Regions from separate parts of the Liquorilactobacillus nagelii DSM 13675 genome, predicted to be linked through region 2. Evidence: riboswitches for the same ligand, from Rfam matches in the RefSeq annotation. Region 2 holds a riboswitch; the other holds the start of a gene.
What was found. Region 2 has a riboswitch for FMN ahead of G6O73_RS03710 (ECF transporter S component). Riboswitches for the same ligand answer to the same signal wherever they lie in the genome.
Positions count from the first base shown of each region.

Region 1: another riboswitch for FMN. It lies ahead of ribD (bifunctional diaminohydroxyphosphoribosylaminopyrimidine deaminase/5-amino-6-(5-phosphoribosylamino)uracil reductase RibD); the one in region 2 lies ahead of G6O73_RS03710 (ECF transporter S component).

Region 1 covers NZ_CP049304.1:42,602-49,956, reverse strand. The annotation lists gene G6O73_RS00260 (bifunctional 3,4-dihydroxy-2-butanone-4-phosphate synthase/GTP cyclohydrolase II) at 1-492, opposite strand, end outside; gene G6O73_RS00255 (riboflavin synthase) at 482-1,084, opposite strand; gene ribD (bifunctional diaminohydroxyphosphoribosylaminopyrimidine deaminase/5-amino-6-(5-phosphoribosylamino)uracil reductase RibD) at 1,077-2,123, opposite strand; FMN riboswitch at 2,270-2,403, opposite strand; gene G6O73_RS00245 (DUF488 domain-containing protein) at 2,455-2,817, opposite strand; gene G6O73_RS00240 (uracil-DNA glycosylase family protein) at 2,838-3,386, opposite strand; gene G6O73_RS00235 (lactate oxidase) at 3,531-4,634, opposite strand; gene G6O73_RS00230 (hypothetical protein) at 4,792-4,995, shown strand; gene G6O73_RS00225 (EAL domain-containing protein) at 5,077-5,742, opposite strand; gene G6O73_RS00220 (NAD(P)/FAD-dependent oxidoreductase) at 5,880-7,259, shown strand.
Region 2 covers NZ_CP049304.1:682,141-689,495, forward strand. The annotation lists gene G6O73_RS03695 (segregation and condensation protein A) at 1-383, shown strand, start outside; gene scpB (SMC-Scp complex subunit ScpB) at 393-992, shown strand; gene G6O73_RS03705 (pseudouridine synthase) at 993-1,715, shown strand; FMN riboswitch at 1,768-1,888, shown strand; gene G6O73_RS03710 (ECF transporter S component) at 1,998-2,579, shown strand; gene G6O73_RS03715 (helix-turn-helix domain-containing protein) at 2,686-3,738, shown strand; gene G6O73_RS03720 (RecQ family ATP-dependent DNA helicase) at 3,722-5,203, shown strand; gene G6O73_RS03725 (LysM peptidoglycan-binding domain-containing protein) at 5,271-5,906, shown strand; gene cmk ((d)CMP kinase) at 5,940-6,611, shown strand; gene rpsA (30S ribosomal protein S1) at 6,701-7,355, shown strand, end outside.

The DNA of each region.
Region 1 (7,355 bases), 640 kb from region 2:
ATAAGCGACTGGTTGCGCACCTGCTAATTTTGCTAAATCAACGGCAGCTTCAGTATGTCCGCCGCGTTCCAAAACACCATGTTCTTTGGCTATCAATGGGAAAATGTGGCCTGGCTGGTAAAAATCGGTTAGTTGAGCTGCTGGATCGGCTAATTTTTTTATTGTGGTTGCTCGATCAAAAGCTGAAATCCCAGTAACCGTCTTTTTAGCATCAACACTCACAGTAAAAGCCGTATGAAAAGCATCGGTAGAGTTGGCACTCATTGGCCGTAATCCTAAACGCTGAGCAACCTGTGGGGCTAATGGAACACATAACAATCCACGTGCTTTCGTCACCATTTTGTTAACGGTTGTAGGGGTGACAAATTCTGCTAAACCAATTAAGTCTCCTTCGGCTTCACGCTGTTCATCATCAGTAACAACTACTAATCCACCCTGTTTTAAAACATTCACCGCTTGCTCTACACGCTCAATAATTTGTTTAGCTTTCATTACTTACCTCCTCTTGTCGCAAAAGATACCGACTTAAAACATCTACCTCAACATTTACCTGCTCACCTACTTGCAAACTTCCTAAGTTCGTAATCTGTTGAGTTAACGGGATCAAACTAACACTGAACCCACTTTGATCAACTGCCATTACCGTTAAACTAACTCCATTAATCGCGATTGATCCTTTTTCAGCGATAAACGGCAAATACTTTTTAGATACTTGAAAAGTCAAAATCAGTGCTGTTTGTTCATTTTCTCGTTTAACCACCATTGCCGTTGTATCAACATGTCCTAAAACAAAATGACCAGCAATCCGAGTTGTCGGCAATAAAGCCGGTTCAAGATTAACTAATGCTCCTTGTCTAATTTTTTGCAAATTGGTTCGCCGCAAAGTTTCTGGCATTAAATCAACCCTAAACTCGGTTGCATCAAGTTGAGTAACAGTTAAACAAATTCCGTTAACTGCAATGCTGTCGCCAGTTTTCTTAGCTAGTTTGGAAGTATCGGAAACAGTAATTGTCAAACTAATCTTTGAAGCAGTTTTTATCAAACCTTTCAAGCGACCTTGTGTCACAATAATTCCGCTAAACATTTGACTCCTCCTTAGTTCTGATAAGTTCAAAGCGAAAATCTTCACCGATTTGTTGCTGATTTATTACTCTGTAGTTAATGAAATTAGGAGTCGCTTTGCCGAATGCTGCTGGTAAACCTATTCCACCAAAAATGTGAGGAGTCAGATAAATAACCAACCGATCAACAATTCCAGCTCCTAAATAATCTGCTTGAATCTGTGCACCACCTTCAATTAGTAATGACTGGATTCCACGCTGATATAATAACTGGATTACTTTTTGTGATGACCACTCATCGTCGGTTAAGACCGTCACCTGTGGCGGCCATTCTCGCTTGGATTTCTTACGACTCAATAACAAAATCGGAGCAGTTGACTTAAACAATCGTAAACTCAAATCAAGTTGATCCGCATCATTAACTAAAACAACTCTGACTGGCGGATATAAAAGGTTAGCTAAGCGAACTGTCAGTTGTGGATCATCGACTTTTAAAGTGTTCTCACCAATTAATATTGCCTGTTGCTGCGCTCGCAATTGCTGCGTATCTGCAAAAGTTGCTGGACCAGTTAAGATACTCCTAACCCCGCTTTGAGCATTGATTTTTCCATCAAAACTCATTGCATATTTAAGAGTAACCCAAGGACGCTGATGCCGATAAAAAAAGTTATAAGCTGGATTCAATTGCTGAGTTTGATTTAAAATTTCAACTTTAATCCCAGCTTGTCGCAAAATTTGGCAACCTTTTCCAGCAACCAGAGGATTAGGATCAAGTTGTCCAATTATTACCCTAGAAAAGCCAACCTCAACTATTTTTTTAGCACAAGGTGGTGTTTTCCCATAATGACTGCAAGGTTCCAATGTGACATACATGGTTGCTCCACGAGCGGCCGCAAGCTTCGTTAGCTGATTTAGTGCGTTGATTTCAGCATGCGGTTCCCCGAATTGATGGTGAAAGCCGCAAGCCAAAATTTCTTGATTTTTAACAATCACCGCACCAACTAACGGATTAGTCCAAGTTTTTCCCTGACCTTTTTTAGCAAGCTCACTTGCCAATTGCATATAATCTCTTTTCGTAACTTAAATCACCCCACAAAAAAAGCCCCGCATTATTTTTTATGCGGGGCAGAATTTTTGAAAGCTAAATAAGATTTCAACTGAGCTGGATAACACAAAAATCCAAAACAGTAAATCTCATTAAAAATCAAATTTTTCTTCTCTCATCCAGACTTTACTGTCGGTCCCAGACTCACACTGGATCCACCGCATAACGCGGGTCACGGACTTCAACTTACTAGTTGTCACCGTCGGTCGGGAATTTCACCCTGCCCCGAAGAAATCTATTCAGTTATCAAAAGAAGAATACTATATTTCACTTAAAAATACAAGTACATCAAGATAACCGCTGTTCAACAAATTGCTTTAAAACAACTGCTTGATTATGCTGTAAATCTTTGGCACCAAATAAAAAAATTACATCCTGCTGCATCAGTTGTTGTGAAACAAGCTGAATAAAAGTTTTGGCTTGGGGATTTTGTTTTAATTCAAGCAAATATTTATCACGAAATTCATAAAATTTTGCCGGATCATGATTAAACCACTGGCGTAAACTTTTACTTGGACCAATTTCTTTAAACCATTGATCTAGATGGGCACTTTCCTTTGAAATACCACGCGGCCATAAACGGTCGACTAAGATTCGATAACCAGTAAAATTTGACGTCTTTTGATAGATCCTAACTAATTTGATTTGCATTTTTGAACCTCTTTTTTACCTTAATTCAAAACAGACTTAACTCGATATTGTAATTCTGAAACAACCTCATTTTCAAACCACGGATTCTTTTTTAACCACCCATAATTCAGTGGCGACGGATGCACTAATGGAAAATACCGTGGTAGATATTTTCGATATTCTCTAACAGTAGTTGTTAATCGGGTTGAGTTAGGCTGCCGCAAGTAAAAATGCTGTGCATAACTTCCAACCAGCAAAGTCAACTTGACCTGTGGTAGATACTTCCACAATTGCGGATGCCATTTGGCAGCAAATTCTTTTCGTGGAGGAAGATCACCACTTTTGCCTCGACCAGGATAATAAAAATCAAGCGGCAAAATTGCAATTTTAGCTGGACAATAAAACTCTGCTGGTGTAATCCCCATCCAGTGCCGCAACTTTTTACCGCTGGCGTCGTTCCACATTTTTTGAGTTTGCTCAGCTTTAAGTCCTGGAGCTTGACCAACAATCAAAATTTTTGCTTGCGGATCAACTGTAAATAATGGTCGAATTGCGCGTTCAGTATATTTTTGATTCTCTGGATCAGCCATAATCGCTTGAACTAAACTTTTAAGTTCTTCTTTCAAGGTTACCCATTCCTGTCTTGTTCTTTTTAATTAATTCTATTAAAACAAAACCCTTACTAATTAGCAAAAAAAACAGGACTGAAATGTCAGCCCTGCTTTTCTAATTAATTAGTGACGAATCAGTTTTGCTTGCTTCACATCTTCAATCGTTTTAGTTCCAGCTAATTGCATATCTATTTTCAACTCATCATTCAAATGATTAATAACCGAAGCGACACCTTGGGCACCACCTAAAGCCAACCCATAGATTACTGGCCGAGCTAAAGCTACTAAATCAGCTCCACTAGCCAATGCTTTAAAGACATGTGATCCACGGCGGACCCCACTATCAAAAATTACTGGTACTCGATGATCAACTGCTTGGGCCACTTCATGTAAAACATCAAATGCTGCTGGTCCACCATTTAACTGTCGTCCACCATGGTTGGATACATAAATTCCTTGAGCACCGGCACCAATTGCCAATAAAGCATCTTCAGCACTTTCTATTCCTTTAACAATTACTGGTAAATGAGTATATTCAGCAATTTTACGAACATCAGCTGGAGCAATTTTTTGGGCAGCTGCTGCATAAATTTCCATGATTCCTTTTCCCTTACCATCACCTTCAGAAAACTTTGCAAGATTTGCCATTGGAATTGGAAATTGGAAATTATTAATAATATCTGATTCACGATAACCATCAACAGTAGCATCGACTGTCAAAATAATGCCCTTAGCACCGGCTTTAACTGCCTCATCAAGTAAACTCCGATTAAAGTCCCAGTCCTTACTCATATATAACTGGAAAAATTGTGGTGCACCTTTACCAGCTGCTGCTGTATCAGCAATCGAAGTTGAAGAATAGGTGCTTTGAGCCATTAGACCACCGGCTTGCGCTAATCCCTCAGCCGTGGCTTCTTCACCTCGAGAATGAGCTAAACCTTGAGCTGCTGCCGGAGCCATCATAATTGGTGTTTTAAGATTGATGCCAAAGACCGAAGTTGCTGTTGTTGGCTGCTCCATATCTGTCAAAGCTCGAGGAATAATTTGAACATGGTTAAAAGCTGTTGTATTTTCATGTAAAGTCCATTCATCTTCTGAGCCACCACTAATGTACCCAAATCCACCCTTGGGAATAATCTTTTTGGCTTCAGCTTCCAAGGAAGGTAAATTTAAAATATCCAGTTTTTCTTCGCGATCGCTTTGTTCGTATCCATTAATAGTTGTCATGTCGTTCTCCTTTTTTTGTTACCTTTTTTATCACAAATATATCGTATTAGTTTTTATTGTTTATGTCAAGACTTTTTTTAGTTTATCCGCTAAAACATTTTTAATTGTAGATTTAAGCGTGTATACTAAATACAAATCAAGAAAGGAGATCCTGGTTATGTTAGAGATCATTTACCTAATAAATGGAGAAAGACATACTATTGATTTTAAATCACCTGCGGATTTTGTAGCTGACGAGCAACTTGAGGTACCATCACTTCAAGACCACTATCGAGTGGTCGATGTAAAAGTAGCCGATCAAAAAGATGTTAATTTCAAAGGAACAAGTATCGGGGATTTATATAATTATTTTTTGGATTAAACAAAACACCGCCGTAGCTGATTACCAGACTGACGGCGGTGTTTTAATTTTTGTTAGTAACACGATAAAATATTCGTTATTTTATTGCAACTTAAATAAATGTGGTCTCCCGTAATAATATCCTTGTCGTAATGGCAAATCAAGTTCATCGAGCAATTCTTCATCAGAGGGCGTCTCAACCCCCTCGACAATCAAACGTAAATTGTGATTGCGTGCTATTTGACGCCAAAAAATTAATTGACCAGGAATTTCTGCTTCACGTTTTTCTTGACGAAAATTTTGTAATGGGACTTTAATTTCTGACGCTAACGGTAACAAATACTTGATTTTCTCATAGGTATTTTCGCCAGTACTAACATCATCTATACTTAGTTCCATACCATAGCTAAGGTATAACCTAACTCTTTTCTGTAATGCTTGCGGATCAATCGCATGACTCGCTTGATCCTCAGTCAATTCAACTACGACCGTCAACGGATAAATCATTAACTGGGCCTGACATAAAGCCGCTGCCATCTGATCATTCATAAACTGTTGTTGATCGAGATTAAAAGAAATTGATTCTACTTTTAACGCTAATTCACGACCAGCTAATTTAATTAAGCTAATTTGTGCGTCTAACGGAATTGCTGAAAAGCTTTGGGGCAAACGCCAGCCTGCCGCATCTGCTTCGCGAATCAACATCTCATAACCAATTAATGAGCGTGTACGGGTGTTAATTTGTGGTTGTGCAAAAAAACGATACATTATAAATTCCCCCCAGCAGTTCCTATTTTAATGCGCGTGGTTCTATAATTAATAATTCTTTCTCAATGTCATTAATAATTATATAATATTAATTAAATCGGTGTTTAAAAATCTTATATTTTATAAATGGAGTTAACATGAAAGTTATCATTATTGGCTGTACACATGCCGGCCTCGTTGCCGCTAAAGAAATTCTAGAAATTCATCCTGATACTCAGGTTACAATTTACGAACGAACTAATGGCTTCTCATTTATGTCCGATGGAGTTTTTCTTTATTTAAATCACTCATTGCAGCAACTGGATGATACCTTCGTTTCTTCACCAGCTCAACTGGTTAACTTAGGAGTAAAAGTTTGCGACAATCACAATGTCCTAGCAGTAGACCCCCAGAAAAAAACAATTACTGCTGCTGATATGACTAATGAAACAATTATTCAAGACGACTATGATCGGTTAATCGTTGCAACCGGCGCCAATGTTCGCTTACCTGCAATTAATGGCATTGACAATCCTCGTGTTTTATTATGCAAAAATTATCAACAAGTCCAGCGTATGCTCGATTTAGCTGAAAGCAATCAACGAATTGCAATTGTTGGCGCTGGCTATGTTGGAGTTGGTTTAGCTGAAGGTTTCGCTACTAATGGTCACCAAGTCCAACTTTTTCAATCACATCAACAAATTTTAAATAATTATTTCAATCAAGAAACTGCTGCACGAATTACTGCACTTTTGGAAGATCATGGCGTCAAAGTCCAGCTCCAAACACAAATAACTAATATTTTTGAAAAAGCTGACCACAGCTTGCAACTTAAAACAGCTAACCGAACTTTTAGTGCCGACATGATTGTAATTTGTACTGGTTTTATTCCCAATACAAGACTACTTAAAAATCAGCTTAAAACTGACAATCGTGGAGCACTTTTATTAAACAACTATTTACAAACCTCTGATCCTAATATTTATGCTGCTGGAGATTGTGCAGCAGTTCGTTTTAATCCAACTGATAGTGATGCATACATTCCCTTGGCCTCAAATGCTATTCGGCAAGGGAAAATTGCAGCACATAATATTTTTAAAAATTATTATCCTTACACTGGAACCCAAGCAACCTCAGCTTTGAAAATTTTGGGACATTATTGGGCAACTTCAGGCCTAACGATTGAAAATGCTCGACACTATAATTTGAATGCCTTTGAGGTAACATTAACAACTGATTTACTACCAGAATATCTTAGTAATGAAGCAAAACTCAATATCTCATTAATTTATAATCGTGATAATCGACGAATAATTGGTGCTCAACTTGACAGCAATAAGAATTTAATGCCGGCTATTAATACTATTTCCCTAGCAATTCAAAATCATAATACCATTGACGATCTCGCTTTTGTTGATATGTTCTTTCAACCTGAATTTAATCAACCATTCAATTATCTTAATCAAGTTGCCCAAGCGGCTATTCGGCAAGAACGAAAAGCTGGTTTTGAGCAACCACATTTTACTTATGATTTTTAATGAGTAAATTATCCAGCATCTGTGTAAAACAAAAAATTTAATCAAATTGTATTCAATAGCGCTGTGACAAGCTTGAAGTTTTTTGTCGCAGCGTTT
Region 2 (7,355 bases):
AACGTCAGTGTGATTATTCGCGGGCCCCAGCTGAGGTTCCACTAGCTAGCCAAAAATTACTATTAAAAAAACAATTGAAAATTTCTGAACTTGAGCATTATTTTGGGCAGGTATTACTTCGTCAGCGCCAACGGCAACAATTGAAACGTGTACGTCATGTCCATTCAGAAAAATTCACTATTGAAGGCGAGATAGAACGATTGGGCAAGCAAGTAGCTAAACGAGTAGGTTGGCTAACTTTTGATGAATTGTTTCGTGCGGATGATGTAATCTTAGAACAAGTTGTTACTTCTTTTTTGGCATTACTTGAATTAATCAAACGTGGCCAAATTGAAGTTAGGCAAGAAACGGATTTAGGCCCAATCAAGTTGAAGGGAGTCTAATAATTCAAAATGACATCAAATTTGGCTAAAATTGAAGCTTTACTTTTTGTCAGTGGGGATCAAGGAATTACTCCTAGCGAGTTAGCAAATTTGACTGGCTTAGCTAAGCCAGCGGTTTTTGCACAGTTAGATGAATTGAAAAAAAAATATCAAGTTGATTCGACAAGTAGTCTCAAGTTACATATGACTGATGAACGAGTCCGGCTAACAACTAAAAGTGTATATGCACCATTGTTAGAGAACTATTTTGCAATTCCCAACCAAGTATCTTTATCTCGAGCAGCAATGGAAACTTTGTCCATTATAGCTTATAAGCAACCTGTGACTCGAGCAGATATTGAAGAGATTCGTGGTGTAGGCGCAAATGGAGCCTTGAAACGTCTGTTATTATTGGATTTAATTACCGAAGCAGGGCGACTTGAGGTTCCCGGCAGACCGATTGTTTATGCGACAACAGAATTTTTTTTGGATCGTTTCGGCTTACATTCATTGCAAGAATTACCGCCATTTCCACAAGCTGAACAGCTTGATTTACCATTAGAAACTGATGATTTGTTGGCTCGTTTTAATGATTTAGTCGAACCAGCAGAAGATAAAGAGGAGAAATAATTGAAAGCTAAAGAAAGATTGCAAAAGGTGATGGCTGAGGCAGGAGTAGCTTCAAGAAGAGCATCGGAAAAGTTAATTTTAGCAGGAAAAGTTAAAGTTAATGGTGAAATTATTCGTGAATTAGGAACGAAAGTCTCAAATGATGATGCAATTCAAGTTGAAGGAAAATTAATTGAACAAGAGAAAAAAGATTATTACTTGTTTTACAAACCTCGTGGTGTAATTTCAGCAGTTACTGATAATCATCATCGGAAAGTTGTGGTTGATTACTTTCCAGAGGTAACCGAAAGAATTTACCCGATCGGTCGCTTAGATTATGATACATCTGGAATTTTGTTAGTAACGAATGATGGTGAACTGGCTAATCAAATGATGCATCCTCGTTTCAAAGTTGCAAAGACATATTTAGCCAAAGTTAAGGGCATTCCAACTAAAGAGCAGTTGCAGCAACTAGAAAAAGGAATCATGATTGATGGTCGTAAAACAGCGCCGGCAAGAATTAAAAAAATTGCCATCAAAAAGGACAATTCTTTGTGGCAGTTAACAATTCATGAAGGACGTAATCATCAAGTGAAGAAAATGTTTGCAGCCATTGGTCATCCAGTTAATAAATTGAGACGTGAACGTTATGGATTTCTTGATTTAACGGGGTTAGTTTCGGGACAGTATCGTCGTTTAACGGGTAATGAAATTGAACGTTTGCGGAATCTGATTAAAAAATAAGCTTGCTCTATGTTATTTTTTATGTTACACTTATTTTATAAATTTAATAGTAGTTTATCTTCAGGGGCAGGGTGCAACTCCCGACCGGCGGTAATAGGCCGCGACCTACAGTGATGTAGTTGAACTGGTGTGATTCCAGTGCCGACAGTATAGTCTGGATAAAGAAGATAGGGCTTATTTGAGAATAGACAAATAAACTCTGTTGGTCGCCGCTGATCAACAGAGTTTTTTTTTCGACAATTGATAAGTGCCCGGAGATGAACTCATCAGGAGGTCATTATGATGGTGGTTACTGCTACTAGGAAATATGTTTTGGCGGCTTGCTTGGCAGGCATTTCTTATTTGTTAATGTTTTTAGCGTTTTCGGTAATTCCAATTGTTCCTTATATGAAAATCGATTTTTCTGATTTGCCAATTTTGCTAGGAATGTTTTTATTAGGACCAATGGGCGGGATAGAAATTGCGTTAATTCGTTCACTGCTTTACTTTTTAATTTCTGGACCATCGATTGCTCAATTAATCGGAGTGGCCACAAGTTTTGCAGCAACCCTACTTTTTTGCCTACCAATTTATTACTTGTTGCGTCGCGATCAAACACCCAATTTAAAGAATATTCTAGTAACAATTTTATCTGCGACTTTATTACTGACATTTGTTTTGTCATTAGCTAATTGGTTAATTATTACACCACTCTATATGAGTGTTTTAGGAATGAAATTGTCCTTACCATTAAGTAAATTGGTGTTGTTTGGAGTAGTTCCCTTTAATTTAATTAAAGGTGTGTTAGTCGGAACTGCATTTTGGTTGTTATTTTCCCGGATGCGTTTTTGGATTGCGGATCATTCGCTAAATAATAACCGTTAAATACAAAATTAAAATTCAGCCAGCTCTAAGGGCTGTTTTTTTGTGAAAAAAATTAGTTGCTAACGTATAATTAAGTTAGGACTTTTATCCGAAAGGACAGAGTATAATGGCAGATCAACGAATTTTGTATTTTTTTTCAACTGTTCAAGCCCGACGTCCAGTAGTTATTAGACAATTACTAATTAACAAAAGAACTGTTTCTAACTTATTTTGGGGATTAGAATATCAGTTGCTTGATTGGCTTGCAGTTGCGCCCAACTTGAATAAAGTTTATTTTGAACAACAAATTGATCAGTTGCAACATTCAGAAAGTCTAAAAGTAGTTGAAAATGGAGTGATTTTGACTCCTAGTGGATTTCAGCAATGGCAAAAATATCAAGCAATTCACTACTGGCGGCAAGCACCGCTATTAGTTCAACAATACCAAGTTAGAGCTTGGGAGAAAATGCTGGCATTATTAATCCAAGTTTTTTCAGAAATGACTTATCATAATCCGCATTATTACGTTAATATTACTGATCCACAATTGCAATACTGGTTAAAGCGTTGGTTGCGACATTTTTCTAGGCAACAGTTGCAACAAGAATTTGTACAGACGTTAACAACATTCCTGATTCAAAAACCCCAGCTCGTTGCTGATGTTTTTTTAAATATGTTTTCCGGTCATCAAGTTGCGGGACAAACACTGTTGCAGCTACAACAGCAAACCGGGTGGACAGTTGGAGAATTAAATTGTTTATTGAGTGATTTTTCACTACAGTTAGCAGAAAAGCTTCTGACTCAAGGGCCTGCTTGGCAAGAATTGATAAAACTTTTTCGTTTGCCAAGTCGCTTAACGGCGAGCAGTGTCCGCAGTTATCAATTGTTTTTAAAGCGGCAAACGGTAGCAGAGATTGCCCGTCAAAGGAAACTTAAAGTTAGTACTATTCAAGAACATTTATTGGAAGCTGCTATTTTTGAAAACGATTTTCCGTATCAACACATATTGTCAACTGAGATTCAACGACAATTGCTCGTTTCATTTCCGCAATCTGATTTAGTAAATTGGAATTATCAAGTTGTTAACCAGTTAGGAATTCCATTTTTTCAATTTCGCTTATTTCAAATTCAGCAATTAAAACAAAAGAAAGGAGGCAACCTCCTTGTTAACAAAAAGTGAATTGTCAGCGGGTTTGCAGCGCTATTTTGGCTATCAATCTTTCAAACTAGGTCAAAGTGACACTTTGATGGCTTTAGGAGAGCAACATTGCGCGGTGGCAATTCTTCCAACAGGTACTGGTAAATCACTTTGCTATCAATTATATGGCTTGATGACTAAACAACCAGTCTTGGTTATTTCACCATTGATTTCTTTGATGCAAGATCAAGTCAAGGAATTAAAGTATATTGGTGAACATCAAGCGGCTGCATTGACTTCAATGTTATCTAAACAAGAAAAAAGATTTGTTTTGCGGCATTTAGCTGAGTATCATTTTATTTTTATTTCACCCGAGATGGCTTTACAGCCAGCAATGCTTCGTCAGTTGCAGCGTCTAAAGTTAGGTTTGTTAGTAATTGATGAAGCTCATTGTATTTCTCAATGGGGTCCGGATTTTCGTCCGGAATATTTGCAACTAGGTTTTTTGCGCCAACAACTACAGCAACCACTAACACTAGCTTTAACGGCTACTGCAACACCACGGGTAAAAAAAGATATTTGTAACTTATTATTTACTGCAGATGAGCAGGCTACAGTAATTGAGCAATCAGTTGATCGACCTAATATTTATTTGGCAGTTGAACCAGCGGAAAATATTGTCAAAAAAAATGAAAAATTGATTTATTTAATCCAACAATTAAAAACACCGGGATTAGTTTATTTTACTAGCCGTAAAGCAACCGAAAAATTTGCTCAGCTAATTTCAAAAGTTACTGATTTAAATGCCGCCGCCTATCACGCTGAACTAACTCAACAAGAACGTTTTGCTGTTCAACAGCAATTCATGTTGGGAAATTTGGATGTTGTTTGTGCTACCAGTGCTTTTGGAATGGGAATTAATCAAAAAAACGTGCGGTATGTTATCCACTACCATTTACCAACTGACTTGGAAAGCTATTTACAAGAAATTGGCCGTGCGGGTCGTGATGGTCAACAAAGCATTGCAATTTTGTTATATTCACCGGAAGATTTTGGTCGGCAACGGCAATTAAGTTTTTCAAATTTGCCCCAACCTAACGAGTTGAAAAACTATCAAACGGCAACTAAGCAACAACGGCAATATCTGATTCAAAATGAAACAAATTATCAGTTGATTGATTTTTATGCAACTCGAGGTTGGAATGTCGAACGACAACAGCAATTGTTTGATCAGCGAAGACAGCAAAAACGTCAACAGTTAAGCAGTTTGGAGACTTACTTAAAACTGACGACTTGTCGGCGGCAATTTATCTGTCACTACTTTGGTGAAGCAGGCAGTTCTATCCAGCATGATAGCAAATGCTGTCAGTTAGCTGAACAACCACTTGATTTAGATAAACTAAATTTGCGACGTTCAAACCTTAAAAAGTCAGTTAAGACTAATAAAATGCTCAGTTATCAGCAGCTATTAAAAAAAATGTTTTTGAATTTTGATTCACAACGATGACTTATTTATGTGAGAAGAACAGAATTATGGTAAAATAAAGTATCTTTTGTTTTAGGAGGGAGTAACGATGAATCGCAAGGATGATGATCAACAATCAAAGCCCTGGGATCGCACTTTTGCCGATGGACGTGATGATGATGGTAACTATTCACGGACGGCTAGTCGGAAAAAAGTTAAAGCAAGTTCAGTGTTAACTACCTCGTTACTGGTAATTTTTATTGCAATTATTATTGGAACGGTCGCACTTTACTTTGTTTCACAAAATAGTGCCAAGACCAGCAACAGCAGTAATGGTAGCAGCGTGGGAATTGTAGAATCTTCCAAGAAAAAAAAATCAAGCAGTTCCAACAGCCAAACAGCGGTCAAAAAAAGCAGCCAGAAAAAAAAATCAGCTGAAAGTCAGACTCAAAGTAACGTAACAGCTGCCAGCTCGACTACCGATACTACAGCCGAAAATGATGATCAAACAACGGCAACAAGTAGCTCAACTACTGAAGTAAGCAGTTCTAGTAGTTCGGTTTCGGAACAGGAACAAACATCCTCGACAAGTAGTGGTGCTAAATATGCTGAGGTGGGATCTGGTCAAGGAATTTACCGAGTTGCGGTTAATAACGGATTAACAGTTGCTGAATTAATCCAGTTAAATCCGGGATTGACTGAAAGTTCGGTTTTATCGCCGGGGCAGCAAGTTAGAATTAAATAAACTGTTACAGCAGGTTAAGGGAGTTTTTTTATAATGGGAACTAAATTACAGATTGCAATTGACGGCCCAGCATCAGCTGGTAAGAGTACTGTTGCCAAAAAAGTTGCGCATTTGTTGGATTATATATATTGTGATACTGGTGCGATGTATCGAGCAGTTACTTGGGCAGCACTCCAAAAAAATGTCTCATTAGATGATGATGTTGCCCTAAAAGAACTGCTGAGTGGCTTGAAAATTACTTTTAAGCCAACAGCCACTGAACAAAAAGTTTTTGTTAATGGTCAGGATGTAACCGAAGCGATTCGTTTGCCGTTAATCAGTCAAAATGTTTCAACAGTTGCTGCGCAAGTCAGTGTTCGGGAAGCTTTGACCAAACAGCAACAAAATTTAGCTTTGAATGGTGGAATTGTTATGGATGGTCGCGATATTGGAACGACTGTTTTGCCAGCTGCCGAAGTTAAGATCTTTTTAGTGGCAAGTGTAAAAGAACGTGCACTAAGACGTTACCGCGAAGATCAAGCCAAGGGAATCAGAATTACTTTAGCTGATCTTGAGAAAGAGATAGCTTTAAGAGATAAAAAAGATTCCAATCGCTTGATTTCACCGCTAGTTCAGGCTGAAGACGCAGTCAAGTTAGACACAACTAGTCTAACAATTGAGCAAGTGGTTACCAAAATTATGGAAATTATTAAAAAAAGCAAGTAATTTGATTGAAAAAAGCAATTTAACTGGAATTTATGTTTGATTTCAGCTAAAATAGTAATTAGAGTTAGTCGTTAAGGAGGACATGGTCCATGAGTGAAGCAGATGCAAACAAGGATTTATTAGAGGCACTAAACAGTGTAAATGAAGTTAAGATTGGTGACGTTGTTAAGGGTGAAGTTCTAGCACTTGATGATAACAAACAAGTAATTGTTGGTATTGAAGGCACCGGTGTTGAAGGGGTTGTTCCTTTTAAAGAGTTAAGTAACAAACCTGAAGAAGATGTTGAAGATGCAATTAAGATTGGTGATGTCTTTGACTTGGTTGTTATTTCAAAAATTGGTTCCGACAAAGAAGGCGGCAGTTACTTACTTTCACAGCGTCGCTTGGAAGCACGTAAAGTTTGGGACGAAATTGAGAAAAAATTTGAAGCAGGCGAGACAATTACTGCTCCAGTAACTCAAGTTGTTAAGGGTGGTTTAGTTGTTGATGCTGGTGTACGTGGCTTTATTCCGGCTTCAATGATTGAAGACCATTTCGTGGAGGATCTTAATCAATATAAAGGTCAGACACTTGAATTAAAAATTGTTGAAATTGAACCAAGTGAAAACCGTTTAATCTTATCACATAAAGAAATTGTTAAAGCTCAACGTGAAGCTAAAAAAGCTGAAACAATGGCCCAATTAACCGCTGGAGATGTTGTTGAAGGCAAAGTTGCCCGTTTAACAAGTTTTGGTGCTTTTGTCG